Regions from separate parts of the Leptothrix cholodnii SP-6 genome, predicted to be linked through region 2. Evidence: predicted binding sites of a transcription regulator. Region 2 holds the regulator's gene; the other holds the start of a gene.
What was found. The regulator FliA, encoded in region 2, starts transcription of late flagellar genes. The targets are predictions, from matches to a motif close to CTAAAGTTTNNNNNNNNNNNGCCGNTA.

Region 1 (5,082 bases), 1.3 Mb from region 2:
ACCTTCTCGATGCCCGAGACGGTGTTGATCTGCGCCATCTGGCTGGTGACCTGGGCGTTGTCCATCGGGCTGAGCGGATCCTGGTTCTGCATCTGCGCGACCAGCAGCTTGAGGAAGCGGTCGGCCGAGGCCTCGGTGGTGCTGGCCGTGCTGCCGCTGCCCGAGAGCTGCGAATAGATCGAGGCCGAGCTGTTGGTGGAACCGGTGACGGTGGTGGACATGGCGGGGGCGGTCTCGGTCGGTTGGGCGGACGGGTTCGGTGCGGTTTCAGGCTGCGATCAGGCGGCTCACGAGCCCTGGCCCATCTGCAGTGTCTTGAGCAGCAGCGTCTTGGCGGTGTTCATCACCTCGACGTTGTTCTGGTACGAGCGCGAGGCCGAGATCATGTTGACCATCTCCTCGACCGCGTTGACGTTGCTGTAGGTCACGTAGCCCTCGGCGTCGGCCTGCGGGTGCTTGGGGTCGTGCACGCGGCGGCCGGGGCTCTGGTCCTCGGTGATCTGCGAGACCTTGACGCCGGCGGCGCCCATCTCGCCCATCTGCACCGACTGGAACATCACCTGGCGGGCCTTGAAGCTCTGGCCGTCGGGGCCGGCGACGGTGTCGGCGTTGGCCAGGTTGGTGGCCACCGCGTTGAGCCGCTGGCTCTGCGCGCTGACCGCGCTGCCGGCGACGTTGAAGATGTTGAGCATGGACATCGTGGGCTCCTGCAGGTGCGGTCAAAGGCCGCGGTCACTGGCCCTTGATGGCCGACATCAGCGTCGAGACGCTGCCGTTGATGAAGCGCAGCGTCGACTCGTACTTGACCGCGTTGTCGGCGAAGCTGGCGCGCTCGCGGTCCATGTCGACGGTGTTGTTGTCGAGGCTGCTCTGGCTCGCGGTGGCGTACGTCAGCTGCGACGCCGACCTGGCGCCCACCGCCACCGGGATGTGGCCACCGTGGGTGGTGGCCAGCGCACCGCCGACCGACTGCTCGCCGACGGCCTGCTTGAGCGCGCTGGCGAAATCGAGATCGCGGGCGACGTAGCCGGGCGTCTCGGCGTTGGCGATGTTGCTGGCGATCAGGCGCTGGCGCTCGGAGCGCAGCACCAGGGCCTGCGACTGGAAGTTCAGCGTGTCGGTGATGCGGTTGAGCATGATCGGGTTCCCCGGCGTCCCGCACGGGTGCGGAACTTGGCTGATTGTTGGCAGGCGAGGCGCCAAACATGAGCGCGATAAGCGACCGGTAAACCGTGCATCTCCGCGCCTGGCCGGGCCCGGCACCGATCTACATTGATGCTCATGTATCCACGCTGCCCTCAGCCCGCCATGGCCTTGCCGCCGCCGCAGCGCATGTGGCTGCGCGTCTGGCAGCGCATGCACGCCGCCCGGTTCCGGCCGGGCTGGCCGCTGATGAGCCTGCTGGCGCTGCTCTTCTCGATCAGCAGCGCCCAGGCCGACAGCGCGCCTCAGGGCGGCGCCCTGCCGATCGCCGACGTGCTGTCGCTGGCGCGCAGCCAGGCGGCGATTCCGGCCGGCGCGCGGCTCGAGATCGAAGTCGGCCAGCTCGACCCGCGCCTGCGCCTGGCGCCGTGCAACCGCATCCAGGCCTATCTGCCGCCCGGCGTGAAACCGTGGGGCCGCACCCGGGTCGGCCTGCGCTGCACCGAAGGGCCGGTGGCCTGGAATGTCTATCTGCCGGTGACGGTGCGGGTCTGGGGCCAGGCGGTGGTCACCGCCGGTTCGCTGCCGGCCGACACCGTGCTCGGCGCCGCCGATCTGCGCCTGGGCGAAGTCGATCTGGCCGAACAGGCGTCGCCGGCCTACACGTCGATGGCCGAGCTGATCGGCCGGCGCGTCGCCCGCGCCCTGCCCCCGGGCGCCACGCTGCGCGCCGACAGCCTGCGCGCGCGCCAGTGGTTTGCGGCCGGCGATACCGTGCGCGTCATCACCCAGGGCACGGGCTTTGCCGTCAGCAGCGAGGCACAGGCCATGTCACCCGGGCTCGAAGGCCAGCCGGCCCGGTTGCGCACCGAAAGCGGGCGCATCCTGTCGGCCTGGCCGGTGGGCGAGCGGCGTGCCGAGGTGCGAATGTGAAAAAACGCCTGCTGCGCACGATGTCCGGCCGAGCGCGACCCGGTCGACGCCTCAAGTTCTGCGGTTCTCCAGCCGATAGTCCCCACACCTCAGGGGGTTCGGCGCAATGTGTAACGACAGGGGCTCAAGTCGCCCGCCACCCAGTCGATAAGCTTGAGGACTGCATGGTGACGAGCCGGCAGTGCCCGACAGACAGCGTCTACGTACCACGGTTCCGACCGGCCCCGAGCCACGGCGCCGCGGCATGTCAGACAATGGCTGCCAATCCACTGCCCTATCGCGCCCAACCCGGGCCAGTCTGCGCCCCAAGGAGAACGTCATGAAGATCGGCCAAACCAATGCCCCACCGGCGATCACGCCGGCCGGCAGCGCCGCAACTTCTTCTGCACGCGCCGCCACCGAAGGCGCACGCGACAGCCAGGGCCCACGTGCCGCCGCCACCGATGGCAGCAGCACGGTGCAACTCTCGAGCACCGCACGCGCGCTGCTCGAGGGCGCGGACGGCACCTTCGATGCCGAGAAGGTCGAACGGGTGCGCCAGTCGATATCCGACGGCACCTACAAGATCAACCCCGACGCGATCGCCGACAAGCTGATCGCGAACGCCCACGAAGTGCTGGGCAAGATCGATCCGGCATGACCCTCACCCACCCCACCCGACCCGAGATTCGCCACACGGCCGGCGGCTCGGCGAGCGACCTGGAAGGCATGCTGAGCCAGGTCGAAGACGCACTGGCGTCGCTGGGCGATGCCCTGCGCCTGCGCGACAGCAACGCCATCGAAGGCCACGCACAGCAGCTGCAGCTGTCGCTGGAACGCGCTGTCCAGGCCTTTCACGGCGCTGCCCGCGCCGGCGGCATCCCGGCGCCCTTGCGCAAGCGGCTGGTCAAGGCCAGCGGCCAGGTGGCGGCGCAACGCGAATCGCTGGTGCGCGCCACCGTCGCCCTCGACCGTGCCATCGACGCCCTGATGCCGCGCGAAGCCCCGGCGCTCTACGGCAGCCGTGGCTGGATCAGCTCCGGCGCGAGCAGCTACCAGGCCTGAATCGGGTCAGTGTTCGCTCTGGGTCTTCAGTGCCAGACAGGCCTGCACGAGCCGCGCGATCAAGTCGTCGTCGACCGCCTGACCCTGGCGCTGCTTGAGCTGGCGCATGCCCTTGCCGACGCCGTCGAGTTGCGGAAAACCGCCGGCGAGTTCGGCACCACAGAAGACCTGCAGATTGACGTGGGCCTTGTGCGCGGAAATCGCCAGCAGATGGCGTCCGTCGTGCAGGAACGTGAGATTGCCCCATTTGACGACCTGATCGAGGTCGGGCGCCGCCGCCAGCACGGCACGCTGCAAGGCCCGGGCGATGTCGGCCTGCGCCGGTGGCAGGGTATCGAAATAGGTGGCCACCAGCGCGCTGGATCGAACGAGATGACGCATGAACACCCTCCGATCTGTGGGTGGCTGCCCACGGACCGGATCGTATCAGCGGGCCGCCGGCGTCAGTGCCAGACCTGCTGCGCCTCGTAGAGCCGGAACAGTTCGAGCGCCAGGCGGCGCAGATCGGCGCTGGTGGCGCTGCTGTAACCCAGCACCAGACGGTCGCGGGCGTAGAGCGGATCGAGGCGCATGCGCGTGGCCTGCGTGGCCCAGCCTTCCTGCGTCATCAGGCGACAGAAACGATCGACCTTGCGCACGTCCAGTTGCGGCGTCAGCACCGCTGCCTGCGCCAGACCCGCATCGGCACCCGGATCGAGCGACTCGAAATCGGCATGACGCTGGTCGGCGCCGGCACGCCACTGCGCCACCAGCGGTGCAAAGGCACTGACGAACACGAACTCGCTGGGAAGCTCGTCCGTGATTTCGGTTGCCACCGGGCAGGGCAGCAGATCGGTGGGAAGGCTGAAAGCGGTGGAAGGCATGGTCAGGCTCTGGGTTGAGGCGGCGCGATGGAGCCACGATAAGCCGAGGCACCGCGCGCCGATCACCTGAACAGCACCGGCCCGAGCCGGCAATTCCCTGCCCTGGCAGCGGCCGCACCGCCGCCGCCCCGAGCGTCAGGTCTTGGGCAGCGTCACGCCGGTCTGGCCCTGGTACTTGCCGCCGCGGTCGCGGTAGCTGGTTTCGCAGACTTCGTCACTCTCGAAGAAAAGCACCTGCGCACAGCCTTCACCGGCGTAGATCTTGGCCGGCAGCGGCGTGGTGTTGCTGAATTCCAGCGTCACGTAGCCCTCCCATTCGGGCTCGAAAGGGGTCACGTTGACGATGATCCCGCAGCGCGCATAGGTGCTCTTGCCCAGGCAGATGGTCAGCACGTTGCGCGGGATGCGAAAGTATTCCATCGTGCGCGCCAGCGCGAAACTGTTGGGCGGGATGATGCAGACATCGCTCTCGATGTCGACAAAACTCTTCTCGTCGAAGTTCTTCGGGTCCACCACCGTCGAATAGATGTTGGTGAAGACCTTGAATTCACGTGCGCAGCGGATGTCGTAGCCGTAACTGCTGGTGCCGTAGCTGACGATCTTCTGGCCGTCGGCCGACTGGCGCACCTGACCGGGCTCGAACGGCTCGATCATTCCGGATTCCTGCGCCATGCGGCGGATCCACTTGTCGCTCTTGATGCTCATCGTCTTCTGGCTCGCTGGGGTCGGTGGCGGATTCTAGGAGGCGCGGCAATCCGACTCGCCGCGCTGGCATAACGCTGCCATCTGAGGCAATATTTCAGGACATTGAGATGCAGAGGAGACGGCCATGGTCAGCCCCTTCCGCCCCGCGCTCGAGTTGCTCGGCCAGTACGCCCAGTACCACCGCGACCGACGCAACATCGTCACCCATTGCGTGGGCATTCCGCTGATCGTGTTCGCGACCGGCATCCTGCTGGCGCGCCCCGGCGTGATGGTGGCCGGCCACCTGCTGACACCCGCCTGGCTGCTCTGGGCGGCCAGCAGTGCCTGGTACCTGAGCCGCGGCGAGCCGGTGCTGGGGGCGGCGGTGAGCCTGGCCAATGCCCTGCTGGTGGCG
Region 2 (5,082 bases):
GCGCCTGCTCTCCCAGGCCCTCAACGCCCACAACGGCGCCGTGCTCGACCCGGGCGTGGCCGACCACCTGACCCGCGGTGCCGCCGACGCGGCGCGCCGCCAGGAAGACCTCGGCCACCCCGCCTGCCTGCTGGTGCCCGACCCGATCCGCTCACCGGTGGCGCGCCTGCTGCGCCGTGCCGCACCGCGCCTGCGCGTGCTGGGGCACAGCGAGATCCCTGATACCCATTCGATCCGCATCGGCTCGATCATCGGAGCGAACGCATGACCTCCATCGCTCACATCCGTTCGCAGTCCCCGCAAGGGGGAGCGGCCTCCTTTGAGACGGCCCGGCAGGAGTCAGCATGAACGTCAAACGATTCATCGGCCGCAATTCGCGCGAGGCCATGCAGAAGGTGCGTCAGGCCTTCGGTGACAACGCCGTGGTCCTGTCGACCAAGCCCTGCAGCGAAGGCATCGAGGTGCTCGCCATGCCGCCCGAAAGCGTCGAGGCGATCGAGCGTTTCGGTGAAGCCGCGATCAACCAGCCGTCGGCAGCGCCGCGCCAGCAGAGCGCCGCGCCGGTTGCTCCGCAGCAGCGCCCGGCGTCCTCCAGCCTGCGCAGCCGCGCCGCCGAACAGGTGACCCAGCCGCAGGCCGAAGAAGCCGCGGTGCAGGAAGACGTCGGCACGCTGGCGATGAGCACGCTGTCGTTCCAGGACTACGTGCGCGAGCGCATGCTCAAGAAGCGCCAGGCCGAGATCCGCGCCCAGGCCATGAAGCCGGTGCCGGTGTCGGCCCAGGCCATCGAGCAGCGCCTGGCGCAGCGCGAGGTGCAGGAGCTGTCGAACGACCTGCCGACCTACCCCGACCTGATCTCCGGCGGCCACGCGCCGCGCCAGGCCGCCGCCGCTGCGCGCCACGCGCCGACCATGCACGAAGCGCTGCTGCAAAGCCGCAGCGCGGCGCCCGCACCGGCCCCTCAGCGCCCGGCAGCGCGCCCGGCGCTCGACCTGCACGACAGCCCGCTGACCACGCCGGCCGAGCTCGACGTGCTGCAGGGCCGCGCGCCCGGTTCCAGTTCCGGCAGCAGCAGCCAGCGTTCTTCGCGTTCGTCGGGCAGCTCGAGAAGCGCCGCCGAAGCCGCGCCGAGCGCGCAGCAGTCGGCCATGATGAACGAGATCCGCGCCATGAAGGGCATGATCGAGGAGCGCTTCGGCGCACTCGCCTTCATGGAGCGGCTGCAGAAGAGCCCGAAGCAGGCGCAGCTGACCACCAAGCTGATCGACTGCGGCTTCTCGCCGGCGCTGATCCGCAAGCTCGCCGACGGCCTGAAGGACGACGTGCACGACGAGATGGCCTGGGCCGGCGACGTGCTGCAGCGCAACCTGCAGACCGGCGAATCCGAGGCGCCGCTCGAAGACCAGGGCGGCGTGTTCGCGCTGGTCGGCTCGACCGGCGTCGGCAAGACCACCTCCACCGCCAAGCTCGCTGCCGCCTTCGCCACCCGCCACGGTGCCGCCAACCTCGGCCTGATCACGCTCGACGCCTACCGGCTCGGCGCCCACGAACAGCTGCGCGCCTACGGCCGCATCCTCGGCGTGCCGGTGCACACCGCGCACGACCGGGTCGCGCTCGAAGACCTGCTCGACCTGCTGCAGTCTAAGAAGATGGTGCTGATCGACACCGCCGGCCTGGCGCAGCGCGATGCCCGCACCCGCGAACTGCTCGACATGCTGTCGCACCCCTCGATCAAGCGCCTGCTGGTGGTCAACGCCGCCGCGCAGGGCGAGACCATCGAGGACGTGCTGGTGGCCTACAAGGCGACCCAGGCCAAGGGCATCGTGCTCTCCAAGATGGACGAGGCGGTCAAGCTCGGCCCGGCGGTCGACGCGCTGATCCGCCATCGCCTGAAGGTGGTGGCGGTGGCCAACGGCCAGCGCGTGCCCGAAGACTGGCACCGCCTGACCGCGCAGGCGCTGATGCAGCGCGCGCTGCGCACCGCCGGTGCCCAGGCCTGGCGCATGGATGCCAACGACGTCAACCTGCTGTTCGCCTCGCCGCCCGCACCTCAGGCGCCGCGACGCAGCCGCTCGTCGTCGACCCCGACGAACAGCTCGCGCTCATCCGGCGCCGACGCCTGAACCGCACACAGGACGGACCTCCATGTCGAACCCGCCCCCCTTCCCGCCGTTCCGCCGCACCCAGCCGGCCGATCAGGCCGACGGCCTGCGCCGGCTGTTCTCGTCGCGCTCGATCCGTTTCATCCCGGTCGTCTCGAACCCCTTCATCGCCCACGGCGGGGTGCTGATCGAGCGCCTGTGCAGCGCCCTCGAGGCCCTGCAGCTCGACACCCTGCTGGTCGACGCCTCCGAGCGCGGCGGCCCGCCCAAGGAGCTGGCGAACTTCGATCTGTCCGAAGGCATCGAGGTGCTGTCGGACCGGGTCTCGTACCTTGCCGCCCGCGGACTGCCGGTGCGCTGGGTCGACAGCCGCGGCTCGACGCGCGGTTTCCTCGACGCGGTGGTCGACGTGGCGCCGTCCTCGCAGGTGGTGCTGGTGCACGGCAGCGCGGTCGAGCTCGCCCGCCTGTTCGGCCGCGGCGACGAAGGCCTGAGCCGGCCGCGTCCGGTGGTGCTGTGCGACGACCAGCCCGAAGCCATGACCCATGCCTACGCGGCGCTGAAGGTGTTCGCCCAGCGCGCCGACTGGCTCAGCCACGACCTGCTGCTGTGCGCGCCGCCCAAGTCGCCCCGTGCCACCTCGGTGGCCGACCGGCTGTCGCACTGTGTCGACATGTTCCTCGGCGGCGTCCAGCACTGCTGGGTGCAGGTCGACCCCGCCGAGCCGCCCACGGCCGCACCCTCGCGGGCGCTGGTGCAGATGGTCGAGGCCTCTCTGGGCGCTGCCGCGGCGTTTGCCGTCGGCGAAACCGACTACGCCGGCCTGCGCAGCGCCTTGCCTGCGCCTCGCGTGGCGATGACCTGAACGCGGAGCCAACAGCCATGTACACCGCCACCGGACGACCCGACGTCAATTCGCTGCTCAAGCAGTACAGCCCGCTGGTGCGCCGGCTGGCGCATCAGATGATCGCCAAGCTGCCCGCCAACGTCGAGATCGACGACCTGATCCAGGTCGGCATGATCGGCCTGACCGACGCGCTCAGCCGCTTCGACATCGGCCAGGGCGTGATGTTCGAGACCTTCGCCACCCAGCGCATCCGCGGCGCCATGCTCGACGAGCTGCGCGGCTCCGACTGGATGAGCCGCGGCAACCGCAAGCACCAGCGCGACATCGAGGGCGCCGTGCACCGCCTCGAGCAGAAGCTCGGCCGCACGCCGCAGGAAAGCGAGATCGCCAAGGAAATGGGCATCACGCTGCTCGAGTACCAGGACCTGCTCAACCGGGTGCGTGGCACGCAGCTGATCTACCTCGAGGATATGGGCGGCGCCGACGGCGACAACGACTACCTCGACCGCCACGTGGCGGCCGACACCGGCGGCGACCCGCTGGCCCGCCTCAACGACCACCGCATGCGCCAGGCGCTGGTCGATGCCATCAAGAACCTGCCCGAACGCGAGCAGTACGTGATGAGCATGTACTACGAAGAAGACATGAACCTGAAGGAAATCGCCGCCGTGCTGGGCGTGACCGAATCGCGGGTCTGCCAGCTGCACAGCCAGTCGATCGCCCGCCTGCGCGCCAAGCTGCGCACCTGGTGAGCCGGTGTGGCCGCACGGCGTGCCTTCGGCCCGTTCCCTTGACCCGTTCCCTTGACCCGTTCCGGCCGCGCGCCGGGACGCAGACCCACCACTCGGGGTGCCAAGACGCCCACGAGGGCTGAGATGGAGACTGCCGATGTTTGCCTTCCTGCGTGAGCGTGCACCCGCACCCCGGACCGTTCGATCCCATGCCCATGCAGATACCGAGGTCGGCGACCGCCATGCCGTCGACAACGCCCTGGTGCAGCGCCTGGCGAGCCAGGTGTCCCAGATCGGCCGCGACGCCGCGCAGGCGCGTGGTGCGATCGAGGACACCCAGAAGCTGGTCGTCAGCCAGGTCGAGTCGCTGGGCCAGCTCAACCAGCAGCTCGAGCACGTGCAGGGTGCCCAGCTGGCCATCGGTGACGCCACGGCCGCCAGCGTGAAGGCGGTGGCGCATGCCCGCGCGGTGGCGCAGCAGGTGGCCTCCGAGGTGGCCGGCATCGTGTCGGTGCTGCAGCAGGTCTCGACCGCCGCCGCCGACATCACGCAGATCGCCCTGCAGACCCGGCTGGTCGCGTTCAACGCGATGGTCGAGGCCAAGCGGGCGGGCGAGGCCGGACGCGGTTTCGGCGTGGTCGCCGATGCGGTGAAGGACCTGGCCGGCCGCGTCGAGGTGTCGTCCAAGACCATCATGGGCACGCTCACCCAGCTCGACCAGCGCATCGAGGCGTTTTCGCAGGACATCCGGGTCGAACCCGGCGTGGAGCCGACCCGCGGCATCCACCTGGCGTTCGCCCATGTCGAGGCCGGCGTGGTGCGCATCAACGATGCCGCCACCGCCAGCCGCAGCACCTGCGCGGCGGTCAGCGACAAGACCCAGCACCTCGGCCAGGAGATGCAGCACGCCATGGTCAGCCTCGACGCCGCGATGGGCTGCAGCGACCGCTTCCTGAACCTGTCCGAACAGCTGATCGACGAGCTCGCCGGCAGCGGCGCGCAGACCGAGGACACGCCGTTCATCCAGGCCGTGCAGGACGGCGCGGCCCGCATCGCGGCGACCTTCGAGCAGGCGCTGGCCGACGGCCGCATCACGCTGGCCGACCTGTTCGACGACCAGTACCGCCCGATCGCCAACACCCATCCGGCGCAGCACCTGACGCGTCACGTGGCCTTGACCGATCAGCTGCTGCCGCCGATCCAGGAGCCGATGCTCGGCTTCAGCGACAAGGTGGTGTTCTGCATCGCCACCGACCGCAACGGCTACATCGCCACCCACAACCGCAAGTACTGCCACCCGCAGCGCGGCGATCTGGCGTGGGACACCGCCAACAGCCGCTACCGGCGCATCTTCAACGACCGCACCGGCCTGGCCTCGGCGCGCAACCAGCGCCCGTTCCTG

Region 1: flgM (flagellar biosynthesis anti-sigma factor FlgM) is a predicted target of FliA. The motif match lies at 2,200-2,226, and genes of this name have one in related genera.

What each region holds. Positions count from the first base shown of each region.
Region 1 is NC_010524.1:3,015,011-3,020,092, forward strand. It holds gene LCHO_RS13665 (flagellar hook assembly protein FlgD) at 1-221, opposite strand, end outside; gene flgC (flagellar basal body rod protein FlgC) at 288-698, opposite strand; gene flgB (flagellar basal body rod protein FlgB) at 733-1,137, opposite strand; gene flgA (flagellar basal body P-ring formation chaperone FlgA) at 1,309-2,076, shown strand; gene flgM (flagellar biosynthesis anti-sigma factor FlgM) at 2,396-2,716, shown strand; gene LCHO_RS13690 (hypothetical protein) at 2,713-3,120, shown strand; gene LCHO_RS13695 (DUF1801 domain-containing protein) at 3,127-3,501, opposite strand; gene LCHO_RS13700 (hypothetical protein) at 3,564-3,983, opposite strand; gene dcd (dCTP deaminase) at 4,119-4,688, opposite strand; gene LCHO_RS13710 (Mpo1 family 2-hydroxy fatty acid dioxygenase) at 4,813-5,082, shown strand, end outside.
Region 2 is NC_010524.1:1,720,158-1,725,239, forward strand. It holds gene flhA (flagellar biosynthesis protein FlhA) at 1-268, shown strand, start outside; gene flhF (flagellar biosynthesis GTPase FlhF) at 345-2,123, shown strand; gene LCHO_RS08080 (protein antiactivator of flagellar biosynthesis) at 2,146-2,967, shown strand; gene LCHO_RS08085 (RNA polymerase sigma factor FliA) at 2,985-3,701, shown strand; gene LCHO_RS08090 (methyl-accepting chemotaxis protein) at 3,838-5,082, shown strand, end outside.